DNA from 3 places in the Micromonospora sp. WMMD1076 genome. Region 2 is predicted to be linked to each of the others. Evidence: riboswitches for the same ligand, from Rfam matches in the RefSeq annotation. Region 2 holds a riboswitch; each other region holds the start of a gene.
The links. A riboswitch is a leader RNA that binds a small molecule or an ion and turns the genes downstream of it on or off. The one in region 2 is predicted to bind cobalamin.
Positions count from the first base shown of each region.

Region 1 (5,640 bases), 1.2 Mb from region 2:
CCAGCCGGACGCCGAGCGCGACGAAGGCGACAGCGCAGAGCCGGTCGACGCGCCGTGACCAGCGGCTGTCGCCCCACCGGCTGGCGAACCGCCCGGCGCCCACGCCGAGCGCCAGGTCCACGGCGAGCTGCACCGCGACGAACAGCGCGCCGAGCAGCACCAGCTGCGCCGCCACCGGCCCCGCCTCGGGCCGGACGAACTGCGGCAGGAACGCCACGCTGAACAGGATCATCTTCGGGTTGAGCAGGTTCGTCAGCAGGCCGCGCCGGAACGCCCGCCCGGCGCCGCCGTCCGGCCGGTCCGCCGGGGCGCCGCCCCGGTCCGTGCCGCGCAGCGCCCGCAGGCCCAGCACGATCAGGTACGCCGCACCGGCCCACCGGATCGCGGTGAACAGCACCGGGGACGCGGCGATCAGCGTGGCGAGCCCGGCCACCACGGCGGCGACGTGCACCGCCTCCCCGGCGGCGACCCCGAGCGCTGCCACCGCGCCCGCCCGTGGGCCGTACCGGGTGGCGTTGGCGAGCACGAACATCATGTCCGGCCCCGGGGTGAGCATGAGCACCACGATGGCGGCCAGGTAACCCGCGAGCGTGGCCGCTGAGAGTCCGAGCACCGCTCAGTCCTCCCCGGCGCCGTCGAGCAGCGCCCGGCGCAGCGCCAGCCGGTGTTCGCGCCGGATCTGCGCCTCCCGGTAGCGCCGCCGGTCGCCGTCGGTCTCGGTACGCAGCGGCGGCACCGGCCGGGGCTGCCCGTCGTCGTCCACCGCCACCATCACCAGGTGCGCGGTCGCCACGTCCACCGGCGGCACCGCGCGGTCCCACCGGTCCGCGCTGACCTTCACCGCCACCTCCATCGAGCTGCGGCCGGCCCAGGTGATCCGGGCGTCCACGTGGACCACGTCCCCGACGCGTACCGCCCGCAGGAACGCGGTCTCGTCGATGGCGGCGGTGACGGCCGGGCCGTCGGAGTGGCGGGCGGCGACCACACCGGCGACCGAGTCGATCAGGTTGAGGATCCGCCCGCCGTGGACCGTGCCCATCAGGTTGGTGTGGTGCTGGTCCATGATCTGCGACAGGGTGAGGTGCGAGGCCGACGGTGGTCGGCCGGTGAGCGTGATGGTGTCGGGCACTGTGCGGTTCCGTCCTCGCAGAAGCGGACCGCCGACCGGCCGGGGTGTGCACGTCGAGGGCACGCCGACGGCGCTCCGTACGGCGTGTCACCCGCCCGACCCACCCGCGAGGTCGACGGCGGCGCGCACCGGTGGTACGCGCGACGCGGGCAGGTCTTCGGACTCGCGGGCATGACACGAGGTCGCCTACTGGCCGTCGCTTCCCAGGCCGTGGCCCAGTGCTGTTGACGGCTGTCGTTCCCACTCACCGCTGCGGGGCAGTCCCGGACTTCCACCGGGTTCCCTCTTACGACACCCGGCCGTCGCCGACCGGGTGAACCAGCGCTTCCCGCAGCCTAGCCCAGCGCCCGGGGCCGGTGGCACAGGCGTCAGGCGGCGGGCTGGGCCTGGCGATCGTGTGCGGACTGGTCGAGGCGCACGGCGGGCGGGTGCACGCGCACGACGTGTCCGGCGGGTGCCGGTTCGTGGCCCGCCTGCCGGCGGTCTGACCGGGCCGGTCAGACGGCGTCCGGGGCACCGGTCTCCACCAGGCGTCCGTCGGCCAGGCGCAGCCAGCGGCCCACGTTGATCGCGGCGAGGAACCGCTCGTCGTGGCTGACCACCAGCAGCGCGCCCCGGTAGGCGTGCAGCGCGCTCTCCAACTGCCCGACGCTGACCAGGTCGAGGTTGTTCGTCGGCTCGTCGAGCAGTAGGAGCTGCGGGGCCGGTTCGGCGCCCAGCACGCAGGCGAGCGTGGCGCGCAGCCGCTCCCCGCCGGAGAGCACCCCGACCGGAAGATGCGCGCGCGGGCCGCGGAACAGGAAGCGGGCGAGCAGGTTCATCCGCTGCGCGTCAGGGGCCTGCGGCGCGAACGCGGCCAGGTTCTCCGCCACGGTACGGTCCAGGTCCAGCAGGTCCAGCCGCTGCGACAGGTACGCGATCCGGCCGTCGGCGCGGGTGATCCGGCCGCTCTCGGGCTCCAGGTCGCCGTCGATCAGGCGCAGTAGCGTCGACTTGCCCGCGCCGTTGTCGCCGAGCAGGGCGATCCGCTCCGGACCGCGGATCGTCAGGTCGACACCGTCGGCGGCGAACAGCGACCGTTCGCCGTGCCGGGCCCGGACCCGTTCGGCTGTCAGCAGCGTGCGTCCGGCCGGGACAGTGGTGGCGGGCAACTCCACCGTGATCGTCTTCTCGTTGCGCAGCGCCCGCTCGGCCTCGTCCAGCCGTGCCCGGGCGTCGTCGACCCGCCCGGAGTGCATCTCGTTCGCCTTGCCCGCTGCCACCTGCGCGTCCCGCTTCAAGCCGCCGGCGACGATCCTCGCCAGACCCGCGTTCTTCAGGTTGCGGGCGGCGTTGCCGGCTCGCCGGGCCGCCCGCTCGCGGGCCTCCTGCAACTCCCGCTTCTCCCGCTTGAGCTCCTGTCCGGCGCTGCGGACGTTCTTCTCCGCCACCTCCTGCGCGGCCCGCACGGCCGCCTCGTACGAGGTGAAGTCGCCGCCGTGGAAGCGCATCTCACCACTGTCGAGTTCGGCGATGCGGTCCATCCGGTCCAGCAGCGCCCGGTCGTGGCTGACCAGCAGCAGGCAGCCGTGCCACTGTTCCAGCACGTCGTAGAGCCGGTGCCGGGCGCCCAGGTCGAGGTTGTTCGTCGGCTCGTCCAGCAGCAGCACGTCGGGCTGCTTGAGCAGTTGCGCCGCCAGGCCGAGCGAGACCACCTGCCCGCCGCTGAGCGTGCCCAGGCGCCTGTCGAAGGCGAGGTCGCCGAGGCCGAGCCGGTCGAGTTGCGCGCGCGTGCGCTCCTCGATGTCCCAGTCGGCGCCGATGGTGGTGAAGTGCTTCTCGTCGGCGTCGCCGGCCTCGATGGCGTGCAGCGCCGCGATCAGCGGGGCGATCTCCAGGACCTCGGCCACGGTGAGGTCGGCGGCCAGCGGCAGGCTCTGCGGGAGGTAGCCCAGCACGCCGTCGACGGTCACCGACCCGGCGGCCGGGCGGTACTCGCCGGCGATCAGCTTGAGCAGCGTGCTCTTGCCGGCGCCGTTCGGCGCGACCAGACCGGTCCGGCCGCCGCCGAGGGTGAAGGAGAGGTTCTGGAAGACCGGGGTGTCGTCCGGCCAGGAGAAGGTCAGGTTCGAGCAGACGATGAAGGAATCGGACATCGGGAAGGCGACCTCGAAGATGAGGGCGGGCGGACCTCAGCCGCCCGGCGGGGGACACGGTCTCGGGGATACGACGAAACGACCACGGCGCTCGCCCGCGGTCGGTCACATGTCCGGTCTCACCCGGAGATGTCGTCGTCACCCGCCATGTCTGGTCTCCCTGCCTGCCTGATCGCCACTGGATCACTCCGGTCCACCGTAGCACCGGCGGCGATGCCACGGGCGATGCCACCGTCCGCCGACCCGGCGAGCCGCCCCACCAGGCCACCCAGGGCGCCGAGCCGGGAGTGGTCCGGCCCTATGCTCCTGGCCATGTCCCAGGTGACTGCGAGCCGCTGGTTCGGGCCGGGCGGTTCCCCGGCCGGCGACGCCCAGGTGTTCGTCTTCCCGTACGCCGGTGGCGTCGCCGCCTCCTTCGCGCAGTGGCGGGAACTGGCCGCGCCGGAGCTGCCGGTGCAGGTCGCGCTGATGCCGGGCCGGGGCGCCCGGCTGCACGAGCCACCGGTGGACGACCTCGCGGAGCTGGTGGACGCGCTGACCACAGCCGTCGCCGAGCGGGCGGCCGGGCCGTTCCTGCTGTTCGGCCACAGCCTGGGGGCGCTGGTGGCGTTCGAGGTGACGCGGGAGCTGCGCCGTCGCGGCGCGCCCGCGCCACTGGCGTTGCTGGTCGGCGGCGCGGAGGCGCCGCAGACCCGGCTGGTGCGGCGGCGCGTGCACGACCTGGACGACGCCGGTCTGATCGACGCGTTGCGCGACTTCGGGGCCACGCCGGCCGCGCTGCTGGCCGACCGCGACCTGATGGAACTGATCCTGCCCGGGGTACGGGCCGACTTCGCGCTGTCCGAGCGGTACGCCTACCGTCCGGAGCCGCCGCTGGAGGTGCCGGTGCACGTGCTGCTCGGCGACCGGGACGAGCACGTGGACCGGGAGCGGGCCGCGGGGTGGGCACGGGAATGCGTGACCGAGCCGTTGTGGCACGTGTTTCCCGGCGGGCATTTCTTCCTTACCGACCATCTGCCGGAAATCATCGAACTAATGCGACACATCGTCGCCAGTCACACCCCTGTGGCGGAATAAGCGACAAAGAACGGGTAAGGACTCGTACCCGCACCGGACCTTCCACAATGTCCGGTATTCGACCTGGTGAACGGTCGAGAAGCGGTGTTAAAGTTCGCCATCCGTTCGCCGAAGGGACGTCGCTGACGAGGCGGCATACTGTCGCGTGCGCCGAGGTGTTCATGAGCCGGCCGTACCTTCCGTCCCTGGTCCTGCGCGATTACCTGCACACCGTGGCGACCCTTCACCCGCAACTGCGCGAGCTGCTCGACTTCGGGCGTCCCGGTGCCGACGAGGCCCTCGCGGAACTGGCCGGTACGGTCAGCGAGTTCGACACCGACTCCACCGGCCGGGGCGATTCCTACCGCCGGGCCCAGCGGGACACGCTCGTCCGCTGGACCGGCATGCGGCGGCTGCTCGACCTCGCCACACCGGACGCCGCCGCCCCGGTGACGCTCATCCTCGACGTGCTCGGCGGCGACGGCACTGTGGCCCGTGCCGCGAGCAGCCAGTCCGCCTGCTTCGAGTCCAAACTGGCGTTCATCACCGGCGACCTGTCCGGCCACATGGTCGACAAGGCGCTCGCCCACGGCCTGCCCGCCGTCCGCCAGGCCGCGCACTTCCTGTTCCTGCGCGACGCGGGCGTGGACGCGGTGCTGCTGGCGTACGGCACCCACCACATCCCGGCCGGCCGGCGGCCGCAGGCGGTCGCGGAGGCGGCCCGGGTGGTCCGCCCCGGTGGCCGGATCGTGCTGCACGACTTCGACGAGTCCAGCCCGATGGCCGGGTTCTTCGGCGAGGTGGTGCACCCGCACGCCGCCGGCGGCCACGGCTACCGGCACTTCAGCCGCGCCGAGCTGACCGGCCTGTTCACCGGGGCCGGGCTGCCGGTACGCGTCGTCGACCTGTACGACCCGCTGATCGTGCGCGCCGACAGCGCCGGGTCCGCGTCCGCCGGCATGCGTGACTACGTCGGCGACATGTACGGCGTGCGCGACTACTTCGCGACGCTCACCGACGACGAGGTGTGGCGGCTGCTGACCCGCCACTTCGACCACACCCGCTACCTCGCCGGGATCGGCCGCGACGACGTGCCGGCCCGTCCGCTGGTCTACCGGGCCGACGGGCAGTTCGTGGCCGAGGTGCCCCGGATGGCGATCGTCGCGGTCGCGACGAGGACGCGGTGACAGCCGTGACCGGCCCGCGCTACCCGACCGGCCCCCGCTACCTGACCGACCTGGTGCACCGGCCCGCGGGCGCCGACGGCGACCGGCCCGCGATCGTCGGCCCGGACGGCGAGCTGAGCTACACCGCGCTGTG
Region 1 covers NZ_CP120862.1:3,571,621-3,577,260, forward strand. The annotation lists gene O7622_RS16980 (LysE family translocator) at 1-613, opposite strand, end outside; gene O7622_RS16985 (acyl-CoA thioesterase) at 617-1,129, opposite strand; cobalamin riboswitch at 1,260-1,454, opposite strand; partial or broken gene O7622_RS16990 (ATP-binding protein) at 1,495-1,617, shown strand; gene O7622_RS16995 (ABC-F family ATP-binding cassette domain-containing protein) at 1,627-3,264, opposite strand; gene O7622_RS17000 (alpha/beta fold hydrolase) at 3,577-4,341, shown strand; gene O7622_RS17005 (class I SAM-dependent methyltransferase) at 4,503-5,507, shown strand; gene O7622_RS17010 (amino acid adenylation domain-containing protein) at 5,504-5,640, shown strand, end outside.
Region 1: another riboswitch for cobalamin. It lies ahead of O7622_RS16985 (acyl-CoA thioesterase); the one in region 2 lies ahead of metE (5-methyltetrahydropteroyltriglutamate--homocysteine S-methyltransferase).

Region 2 (5,640 bases):
ACCGGGCGCTGAGCCAGTCGCACCTGGCCCGCCTGCTGAGCATCTCACCCAGCTATCTGAACCAGATCGAACACGACGCCCGGCCGCTGACCGTCCCGGTGCTGATGCGCATCACCGAGGTGTTCGGTGTCGACCCGACCGTCTTCGCCCCCCGCGACACGCCCAGGCTGGTCGCCGGTCTACGCGAGGCGCTTCCCGGCCGGGCGGGCATCGCCGACCTCACCGAACTCGCGACCCGGCTGCCCGAGGCCGCCGAAGCGGTCATCGAGCTGTACCGGCGATACCGGCAGGCGGACGAGCAACTCGCCGAGCTGCTGGGTGACCGGGAGACACTCGGCCGGAGTCCGCACGACCAGGTGACCGAGTTCTTCTACCGCCGGCAGAACTACGTACCCGACCTGGACGAGGCCGCGGAGCGCCTCGCCGCGGACATCGGACTCCGCCGTGGCGAGGTCCGCGCCGCACTGCAGGACCGGCTGGCCGAGCGGCACGGCGTCCACGTCCGCCGCGACGACGCCACCTCCCTCGGCGACGAACTGCACCGTTACCGCCCGCAGACCCGCACCCTGCACCTGTCGTCCTCGCTGCGGGCCGGGCAGGAGGCCATGCGGATGGCGGCGCAGATCGCGCTGCTCGAGTACGCCGACGTGATGGACGAGATCGTGGAGGAGGAGCGCTTCGACGACGTCCAGACCCAGATCCTCACCCGTGTCGGACTGGCGAACTACTTCGCCGCCGCGCTCATCCTGCCGTACGAGCAGTTCCTGGCGGCGGCCGAGCAACGCCGGTACGACATCGACCTGCTCACCCAGCACTTCGCCATGGGCTGGGAGACGGTGTGCCACCGGCTCAGCACCCTGCAACGCCCTCGCGCGCGCGGGGTGCCGTTCTCCTTCGTCCGGGTCGACCGGGCCGGCAACATGTCCAAACGCCAGTCCGCGACCGGCTTTCCGTTCTCCCACACCGGTGGAACCTGCCCGCTGTGGAACGTCTACGAGGCGTTCAGCTCGCCCGGCCGGGTCGTCGTCCAGGTCGCGGCGATGCCCGACAGCCAACGCTACCTGTGGATCGCCCGCACCATCACCCGCCACCACGGCGGCTACAACCAGCCCGGCAAGGTCTACGCCGTCGGCCTGGGCTGCGAGACGCGGCACGCCGACCGGTTGGTCTACTCCGCCGGGATGGACCTGCACGCGGCGGAAGCTGCCACGCCGATCGGCCCGGGCTGCAAGACCTGCGAGCGGATGACCTGCCCGCAACGGGCCGCCGCGCCGATCAGCCGCCGGCTCGACGTCGACGAGAACCGCAGCACCTTCATCCCGTACCCCCTCAAGGGCTGAGCCGGGCCCGGGCCGGGCGGAACGGCGCGGCGTTCCGCCCGGCCCGGCGGCTCAGCGTCCGCGTAGCTCGGCCGCGGCGGCGACCAGGTGCTGGAGGGACGCCTCGACCTCGGGATAGCCGCGCGTCTTGAGGCCGCAGTCGGGGTTCACCCACAGCCTTTCGGCCGGCACCGCGGTCACGGCCCGGCGCAGCGCGCCGACGACCTCGTCGTGGGACGGCACCCGGGGTGAGTGGATGTCCCAGACGCCGGGCCCCACACCCCTGCGGTATCCGATCGCGGCGAGGTCGTCGAGGACCTCCATCCGGGAGCGGGATGCCTCGATGCTTGTGACGTCGGCGTCGAGGGCGTCGATGGCCGTGATCACCTCCCCGAACTCGGAGTAGCACAGGTGGGTGTGGATCTGGGTGTCGTCGGCGACGCCGCAGGTGGCCAGGCGGAACGCCCCGACTGCCCAGTCCAGGTACGCCCTGTGGTCCGCTCTGCGCAGTGGCAGCGTCTCACGCAGCGCCGGCTCGTCGACCTGGATGACGCGGATGCCGGCTGCCTCGAGATCGCGGCACTCGTCGCGCAGGGCGAGCGCGACCTGGTCCGCGGTGTCTGCGAGTGGTTGGTCGCTGCGGACGAACGACCAGGCCAGGATCGTGACCGGGCCGGTGAGCATGCCCTTGACCGGCCGGTCCGTCAGGGACTGCGCGTAGGTGGACCAGTCGACGGTCATCGGTGCCCTGCGGGCCACGTCGCCGTAGATGATGGGCGGACGCACGCATCGGGAGCCGTAGGACTGCACCCAGCCGTGCTCGGTGGCGGCGAACCCGTCCAGTTGCTCGCCGAAGTACTGGACCATGTCGTTCCGTTCCGGCTCGCCATGCACGAGCACGTCCAGGCCCAGCCGCTCCTGAAGCCGGATGACGTGCTCGACCTCGGCGCGCATCCGCCGGGTGTAGGCGGTGTCGTCGAGGCGCCCGGCACGATGCTCGGCACGCGCACGGCGCAGCTCGTCGGTCTGCGGGAACGATCCGATGGTCGTGGTCGGCAGGGGTGGCAGGTTCAGCCGGGCCTGCTGTGCCGCCGCTCGCTCCGGGTAGGCACCGCGCTGCCGATCCGCGGTGCGCAACGCGGCGAGCCGGCCGCGTACGGTGTCGTCGCGCCATGCGGCCGGGGTGGGCGGCAGCGGCTCGGGCAGGGACGTGGTGCCGTTCCGCAGTGCTCGGCTCAGCCGGACGACCTCGTCGACCTTCTGCCGGGCGAAGGCGAGCCGCTGACGCAGCGCCGGGTCGAGAGCGGTCTCGGCGGACAGGTCCACCGGCACGTGCAGCAGCGAGCACGAGGTGGACACGGCGACGTGGTCGGCGAGCCCGGTGACGGCGGCACCAGCCGCCACGGCGGCGCGCAGGTCGGTACACCAGACGTTGCGGCCGTCGACGAGGCCGGCGACGATCGTCTTGCCGCGCAGCGGTCCCGCACCGGCCAGCCGCCGCAGGTTGCCAGGCCCGGCAACCAGATCCACACCGACCGCTTCGACCGGCGTGGCGAGCAGGGCGGGCAGCGCGTCACCGAGTTCGCCGAAGTAGGTGGCGACGAAGATCGCCGGCCGCTGTTCCACAGCGCCGAGCCGGGTGTACGCCTCCCGCAGCGCGTCGATCTCGGCGGTGCTCCGGTCGGCGACGTAGGCGGGCTCGTCCAGCTGCACCCATCGCACACCCGCCGCAGCGAGGGAACGCAGGATGTCGGCGTACACGCCGACCAGGTCGGTCAGCCGCTCGAACGGTTCACCGCCCGCCTCGGTGGGCTTGGCCAGGAGCAGGAACGTGGCCGGCCCGACCAGCACCGGCCGGCTGTCGATTCCCAGCTCGCGGGCCTCGCGGTGCTCGCGCAGCGCCTTGTCGGGATTCGCCGCGAAGGTGGTGTCGGAGCCGATCTCGGGGACCAGATAATGGTAGTTGGTGTCGAACCACTTCGTCAGTTCGAGCGCCGGCTCGGCGTCGACGCCCCGGGCCATCGCGAAGTAGGTGTCCAGATCGCCGAGGCCGAGGCGGGCGAACCGGTGCGGGATCGCGCCGACAGCGACGGCCGTGTCGAGCACGTGGTCGTAGTAGGAGAACGTGTTGGACGGGATCGCGTCCAGGCGCGCGTCGCGCAGCGTCCGCCAGACATCCGCCCGTAGTGCGGCAGAGGTCGCCGCCAGCTCCTCGGCGTCGATCCGGCCCGCCCAGTAGGCCTCGACGGCCTTCTTGAGTTGCCGGTTGCCGCCGATGCGCGGATAGCCCAGCACGGTGCTCTGACCGAATGCGGTACTCATGGAGATCCTTCCCTCGAAGCACACGAGGCCGATCGGGGCAGGGAGGGAAGGGGTACGGGCGGCGTACCGGCTTCCGCCCCGGCCGTCCCGAGCGGCCGCCGGCGGCGCACACCGGATGGTGTGCGCGGTGCGGGCAGGTCTTCGGACTCGCGGGCACGACCGGATCCACCCGGTCACCTACCGGCCGTCGCTTCCCAGACCTCTCGGTCCAGTGCTTCGTTGACGGCTGTCGTTCCCACTCACCGCTGCGGGGCAGTCCCGGACTCACACCGGGTTCCCTCTTACGACGCCGCACCCGTCACGGGCACGGCGAACCAGCACCGTCATCCATCCTATGGGGTGGTGAGCCGACGTGGTCGGTGCGTCCGTCCTGTTCGGTGTGGAACGAGGCCGGAAGGGTCTCCGCGCCGGCGAGGTCCGCCCGAGGTGTGATGTCCCGCCGGTACGGTGCGGGCGCGCCTTCCGGCCGCCCGCACCGCCCTGACCTCGCACCCGGCGCCGCTACGGACGCAGATCCGTCCGTGCCTTCTCGGTCGAGGGGTCGTACGGGTAGGAGAGGTGCTGGTGGGTCATGAGCCAGGCCCCGTCGCGTCGCCGGAAGACCCGGGTGCCGCGGGACCAGCTCTCGGTCGGCGGGCCGTCGCTCGGGCGTACCGTGACGCGGTTGAGGCCCCACGCGACGGCCAGGTCGCCGTCGACCACGATCGTCAGATCGGGCACGTCCCACGCGACCGCCCCGTCACCCGCTGCCGCCAGACCCGCCGCGCAGACCTCGCGGACCGCCTCCACGCCGACGTGCCGCAGCGGCTGGTCGTGCTCGTACGAGACCACGTCATCGGCGATGGCGTCCATCAGGGCATCGAGGTCCCTGGCCGCGGTGCCGTCGAACCAGCGCTGGTGGAGCCGGCGCACCTCCACCTCGGCGGCGGTGGCGTCCCGGTCGTCGGACTCGGCGGGGTCGGCGAGTGGAAAGGAGTGGTGCTCGTGGGTGACGACCCACAGCCCCTCCTGCTTACGCAGGCCGAGGGTCAGCCGCAGGCGGTTCTCCGGATGCGCGACGAAGTCGCCCGGCGTGCCGCAACGCAACAGCGCGTACGCAAACGCCACGTCCTCGCCGGCCACGACATCCAGCGACTCGATCTCGAACGACGCGCCCTGCGCCTGCCACCGGAAGAACGGCGGCCAGACCTCCCGGTAGGCGTCCAACCCGCGCACGCCCTCGTACGGCGGCGGCACGTCGAACATCACGATGTCCTCGGCATGGTCGGCCAGGACGGCGGCGAGGTCCCCGTGATGGACCGCGGCGGCCCACCGCTCGACCACGGCCCGGATCTGTTCGTCGTTGCTCGGCATGTCGGTTCTGCCCTTCGTGGCTGGTGAGTCCGTCAGGACTACAACCCCGGCCGAACCGTGGACTCATCGCTTCCGCGCGAACTTTCCGACAGCCGGTCCGGCAGGTCGAAGGCGGGCAGGCGCGCGTCGAGGAACGAGACGACCTCGGCCACCCGGCGCCCCCGCAGCACGAGCAGGTCCAGCCCCGCCGGCAGGTAGGCGGCAGCCGCTTCGCTCCACAGGTACGTCCCGAACGCGAGCTGCCCGTTGGCTCGCGTCGGCAGGAACCGCCACCTCCGCCCAGCCGTCACCTCGGCCAGGAAACCGCGGAGTTGCTCGTGGCCCTCGTACCAGACGGCCAGCGGCGGCATCGAGTACCGCGCGTCCGCCGTCAGCATCGCCACGATCGTCTCGACGTCGCCGGACTCCCACGCCGCGGCGTACCGCCTGGCCACCTCCCGCTGTCCGGCGTCGCCCAGCTCGGCGAGGATCCGCTGCTGGCTGCCGGACGGCGTCAGGTCGGCGACGACCCGGCGGGCTCGCTGCATCGCGCTGTTGACCGCGGCGACGGTGGTGACCAGCATCCCGGCGGTCTCCTCGGCGGAGTAACCGAGAACGTCGCGCAGCAGCAGAACGGCACGTTGCCGCGGCGGCAGATGTTGCAGGG
Region 2 covers NZ_CP120862.1:4,795,150-4,800,789, forward strand. The annotation lists gene O7622_RS22550 (short-chain fatty acyl-CoA regulator family protein) at 1-1,340, shown strand, start outside; gene metE (5-methyltetrahydropteroyltriglutamate--homocysteine S-methyltransferase) at 1,392-3,641, opposite strand; cobalamin riboswitch at 3,756-3,975, opposite strand; gene O7622_RS22560 (nuclear transport factor 2 family protein) at 4,143-4,994, opposite strand; gene O7622_RS22565 (sigma-70 family RNA polymerase sigma factor) at 5,033-5,640, opposite strand, start outside.

Region 3 (5,640 bases), 1.2 Mb from region 2:
CTGATCCTGGTCAACGCGCCGCTGCTGGCCGCGTCCACCACAGTGGTGGCGCTGGTCGGCGGGCTGGCGGTCTGGGGCTTCGCGGCGAACCTGCTGGCCACGCCGATGAACGCCCAGTCGGTCGAGGTGCAGAAGCGCTACGGGCGGCCCATCCTGTCCACCTTCCACGCCGGCTTCAGCATCGGCATGCTGGCCGGCGGCCTCTGCGGCACCGGTGCCGCGGCGATCGGGATGTCCCCGTCGGCGCAGATGGCTGTCACCAGCGTCCTGCTGGGCGCGCTGCTGGTCGGCACGCACCGCTGGCTGCCTGACACGCCCCGGCAGGAGACGAAGGACGGCGAGGACCGGCGGCGGCTGCGCGACCGGTTCACCCCGCAGCTGCTGCTGCTCGCGGTGATCGCCTTCCTCGCCTCGTTCATCGAGATGGCCGGCGCGCAGTGGAGCGCGCTGTACGCGACCGAGGTCGCGGGCGCCGCCGCGGTGCTGGCCGCGGCCACGTACACCTGTCTGTCGCTGGCCGCCACCGTCGCCCGGCTGTTCGGCGACCGGTTGGCCGGCCGGTTCGGACGGATCCGCTTCGTCCGGCTGTCCGCGCTCGTGGCCACCGTCGGCGTGGCGCTGCCGGTGGGGTACCCCCATCCGGCCGCGGTGATGGCCGGCTTCGGACTGCTCGGGTTCGGCCTGGCGTGCGTGACCCCGACGGTGCTCGGCTTCGCCGGTGAGCAGCCGGGCCTCACCTCGGGCGAGGGCGTCTCGGTGGTGGCGATGGGCCAGTGGCCGGGCGCGTTGCTCGCGGCGCCGGTGATCGGCCTGCTCGCCGGTGCCCTGGACCTGCGCAGCGCGTTCGTGGTGGTGGCCGTGATGGCGATCGCCGTGGTGGCGCTGATCGGGCGGGTCCGTGCCACGGCGTTGCCCGGCGAGAGCGCGGTCCCGCCCCGGCCGTGACGGCCGGGGCGGGGGCGGCGGTCAGAAGTCGTCGTCGAAACTGACGCTGCCGGTGACACCGACCTGGTACGCCGACACCCGGCGCTCGAAGAAGTTGGACAACTCCTGCACGTCCTGCAACTCCATGAACGCGAACGGGTTGCCGCTGCCGTACACGGGGGCGATGCCGAGCACGGCCAGGCGCCGGTCGGCCACGTGCTGGAGGTACTCGCGCATGTCCGCCAGCGACATCCCGGGCACGCCCTGCCCCAGCAGGTCCTCGGCGAAGCCCACCTCGCACTCCACCGCCTCGGCCAGCATCTCCCTCACCTGCTTCTCCATCTCGTCGTCGAACAGGTCCGGCTCCTCGGCGCGTACGGTCTCCACCACGTCGAAGGCGAACGCCATGTGCATCGACTCGTCCCGGAACACCCAGTTGGTGCCGGAGGCCAGCCCGTTGAGCAGGCCCCGGGACCGCAGGAAGTAGACGTAGGCGAACGCGCCGTAGAAGAACAGGCCCTCGATGCACGCGGCGAAGCAGATCAGGTTGAGCAGGAACGCCCGCCGGTCCGCGCGGGTCCGGAGCTCGCGCAGCTCGAAGACGGAGTCGATCCACCGGAAACAGAACTCGGCCTTGCGGGCGATCGACGGGATGTTCTCCACCGCGGCGAACGCGGCGAACCGTTCCTTCTCGTCCGGCACGTACGTGTCGAGCAGGTTCAGGTAGAACTGGACGTGCACCGCCTCCTCGAACAGCTGCCGGGACAGGTAGAGCCGGCCCTCCGGGGAGTTGACGTGCTGGTAGAGGTTGAGCACCAGGTTGTTGGCGACGATGGTGTCGCCGGTGGCGAAGAACGCCACCAGCCGCGACACCAGGTGCCGTTCGGCCGGGGACAGCTTCGCCAGGTCGGCCAGGTCGCCGTGCAGGTCCACCTCCTCGACCGTCCAGGTGTTCTTGATCGCGTCCTTGAACCGGTCGAAGAAGCGCGGGTAGCGCATCGGCCGCAGGGTCAGGTCCATGCCGGGGTCGAGCAGCATGTGTCGGGTCGGTGCGGTGGTGGTCACTGGCATGCCTCGCAGCTCTCGGGGTTCTCCAGGGAACAGGCCAGCGCCTCGTCGTCGCTCACGGCGGAGACCACGCCGGGGACCGGGGCGAGCACCGGCGCGACGGTGGCCTGCTGGATGCGGGTGGCGGGACGGGATCGCAGGTAGTAGGTGGTCTTCAGCCCGGCCTTCCAGGCGTACAGGTACATCGAGGACAGCTTGCCGATGGTCGGCGCGCTCAGGAACAGGTTCAGCGACTGGGACTGGTCGATGAAGGGCGCCCGCGCGGCGGCCAGGTCGATCAGCGCCCGCTGCGGCAGCTCCCAGGCGGTGCGGAACAGCTCCCGCACCGGCGCGGGCAGCTCGGTGATGTCCTGCACCGAGCCCTCGGCCCGCTTGATCCGGTCGCGGACCTGCGGCGTCCACAGCCCGCGCGCCTTCAGCTCCCGCACCAGGTACGTGTTGACCTGGAGGAACTCCCCGGACATGGTCTCGCGCTTGAACAGGTTGGACACCTGCGGCTCGACGCACTCGTAGCAGCCCGCGATGGAGGCGATGGTGGCGGTCGGCGCGATCGCCACCAGCAGCGAGTTGCGCAGCCCGTGGGCGGCGATCCGCTCGCGCAGCGCCGCCCACCGTCCGGCCTGCGCCGGCTCCGCGCCCCACAGGTCCGGGTGCAGGTCACCCTTCGCGGCCCGGGTCTGCGGGTACGCCGGATGCGGGCCGAACTGCTCGGCCAGCCCGGCGGAGGTCTCCAGCGCGGTCAGCAGGATCTCCTCCTGGACGCGGGTGGACAGCTCCCTGGCCTGCGCCGAGTCGAACGGCAGGCGCAGCGTGAAGAACGCGTCCTGCAACCCCATCAGGCCGAGCCCGACCGGCCGCCAGCGCGGGTTGGACGCCGCCGCCTGCTCGGCCGGGTAGTAGTTGATGTCGATCACCCGGTCGAGGAACACCACAGCCGTGCGTACCGTGGCGCGCAGCCGCTCCCAGTCCACCCCGTCGGCGGTGACGTGCGCGCCGAGGTTCACCGAGCCGAGGTTGCACACGGCCGTCTCGGCGTCGTCGTTCACCTCCAGGATCTCGGTGCACAGGTTGGACAGGTGGATGACGTTGCCCGGCTCGCCGGTCTGGTTGGACAGCCGGTTGGCGGCGTCCTTGAACGTCATCCAGCCGTTGCCGGTCTGCGCGAGCGTGCGCATCATCCGCCCGTACAGGTCCCGGGCCCGGACCGTGCGGACCGCCTTCTTCTCCGCCGCCCGGTACGCGTCGTCGAACGCCTCGCCGTACAGGTCGGGCAGCTCCGGCGCGTCCGACGGGTCGATCAGCGACCACTCGCCGTCGGCCTCGACCCGGCGCATGAACTCGTCCGGGATCCAGTTGGCCAGGTTGAGGTTGTGGGTACGCCGGGACTCCTCGCCGGTGTTGTCCCGCAGCTCCAGGAACTCCTCCACGTCCGGGTGCCACGGCTCCAGGTAGACGCAGGCCGCGCCCTTGCGCCGGCCGCCCTGGTTGACCGCGGCCACCCCGGCGTCGAGCGTCTTGAGGAACGGCACGATGCCGTTGGACCGGCCGTTCGTGCCCCGGATCAGCGCGCCCCGGCCGCGCACCCGCGACCAGGAGATGCCGATGCCGCCGGAGAACTTCGACAGTTTCGCCACCTGGTGGTACCGCTCGTAGATCGAGTCCAGCTCGTCGCGCGGCGAGTCGACCAGGAAGCACGACGACATCTGGGTGTGCCGGGTGCCGGAGTTGAACAGCGTGGGGGAGCTGGGCAGGTAGGCCAGGGCGGACATCAGCCGGTAGAAGCCGACCGCCTCGCCCGGGGTGCGGGACAGCCCGCAGGCCACCCGCAGCAGCCAGTACTGCGGCGTCTCCACCACCAGCCGCGACTGCGGGTGCCGCAGCAGGTAGCGGTCGGCCACCGTGCGCAGCCCGAAGTACTCGAACCGCAGGTCGCCGTCCGGGTCCACGGCGTCGTCGAGCTTGCGGGCGTGCCGGGCCACGAACGCGGCCGTCTCGTCGCCGATCAGTCCCAGCCCGTGCGCGTACGCGATCGACTGGCTGAAGCTCGCCACGCCCTGACCGCGGACCTCCTTGTCCACGTACGCGGCGAGCAGCCGCGCCGCCAGCTTCGAGTACTGCGGCTCCTCGCCGATCAGCTCAGCCGCGGTCTGGATCGACAACCGGTCCAGCTCGGCGGTGGTCGCCCCGTCGTAGAGCCCGCTGATCGTCTTCGTGGCCACCCGCAGCGGATCCACCTCGTCCAGGTCGGCGACCCAGCGCTCGACCGCCCGGACGATCTTGTTGACGTCCACCGGCTCGGTGTCGCCGTCCCGCTTGCGTACCCGCATCGCCGGCCGGCGGGTCTCGGACCCGCCGGTCCCGGACGGGGGACTCTCCTGCACGACAGTCATGACCTCTCCTCGCTGTCACCGTCTGGAGACGGCGGGAGACGCCAACGGGCGCGGCGCGCGGCCGGCCCGGCTGCTGGCGTCGGTCGTCCCGCGCGACCTCCGACCGCCGTACGCGGAGGCGCACGGCGCGCTGGCAGGTCTTCGGACTCGCGGGCCCGACCGGGGTCGCCGGTCGCCTACTGGCCGTCGCTTCCCAGGCCGGTGGCCCAGTGCTGTTGACGGCTGTCGTTCCCACTCACCGCTGCGGGGCAGTCCCGGACTTCCACCGGGTTCCCTCTTGCCTCGGACGGACCAGTGAAGGCCCCGGCCGAACCAGCTGCGAGAGACACCATATATGGCGGTGATGGCTTCCGTGCAACACCAGATGTCGTGTCGGCGTGTCGGATTGATCTCACCGTCCACAGTGCCTACCCCCGATTCCGGCGCTCGCCGCCGGACGCGATACTCGGCGGTATGGGGAATACCGGGCGCCGCTGGGCGTGGGTGGCGGTCCTGCTCGTCGGTGTCGGGCTTCACCTGCTGGTGCTGGAGACACTCGCCGGCACCGGGACCGTCACGTTCGTGCCGGCGCTGATCGTGCTCGGCGCGTGCGTCGCGCCCGCCGCGTTCCTGGCCTTCGCCCAGGGACGGCCGGACCGCCGCCCGGTCCCCGGCGCCGTCGTCGGGGCCGCCGCGCTCCTCGGCGGCGTGATCGGCGTGGTCGCCGCCGGCTGGCTGGAGTACGGCACCCTGCACCGCCTCGGCGTCCTGCCGATGGCGCTCGTCGGCCTGGCCGAGGAGACCGCCAAGCTGATCGTGCCGGCCGGCATCCTGCTGCTGTGGCGGCGGCACCCGTCCCCGGCGCAGGGGCTGGTGATCGGCGTGGCGTCCGGCGCCGGGTTCGCCGCGCTGGAGACCATGGGCTACGCGTTCGCCGCGTTCGTCGAGTCGGAGGGCAACCTCGGCGCGGTCGAGCGGACGCTGCTGGTACGCGGTCTGACCGCGCCCGCCGCGCACCTGGCCTGGACCGGGCTGACCGCCGCCGCGCTGTTCACGTTCGCCGCCGCGCCCGGCGGCCGGAAACTGGCGGCGTTGCTGCTCACCTTCGCCGCGGCCGTCACGCTGCACACCTGCTGGGACACGTTCGGCACCCAGCCCGCGTACGTGTTCATCGGCGCCGTGTCGCTGGGCTGGGTGCTGCTGCGCCTGCACCTGGACCGGGAGCGGCCGGCCGCGTCCGGGACGCCGGTCGCGCCGGCGCCCCGGGAGACGGCGGCGA
Region 3 covers NZ_CP120862.1:3,565,953-3,571,592, forward strand. The annotation lists gene O7622_RS16960 (MFS transporter) at 1-945, shown strand, start outside; gene O7622_RS16965 (ribonucleotide-diphosphate reductase subunit beta) at 967-1,995, opposite strand; gene O7622_RS16970 (ribonucleoside-diphosphate reductase subunit alpha) at 1,986-4,319, opposite strand; cobalamin riboswitch at 4,497-4,714, opposite strand; gene O7622_RS16975 (PrsW family glutamic-type intramembrane protease) at 4,836-5,640, shown strand, end outside.
Region 3: another riboswitch for cobalamin. It lies ahead of O7622_RS16970 (ribonucleoside-diphosphate reductase subunit alpha); the one in region 2 lies ahead of metE (5-methyltetrahydropteroyltriglutamate--homocysteine S-methyltransferase).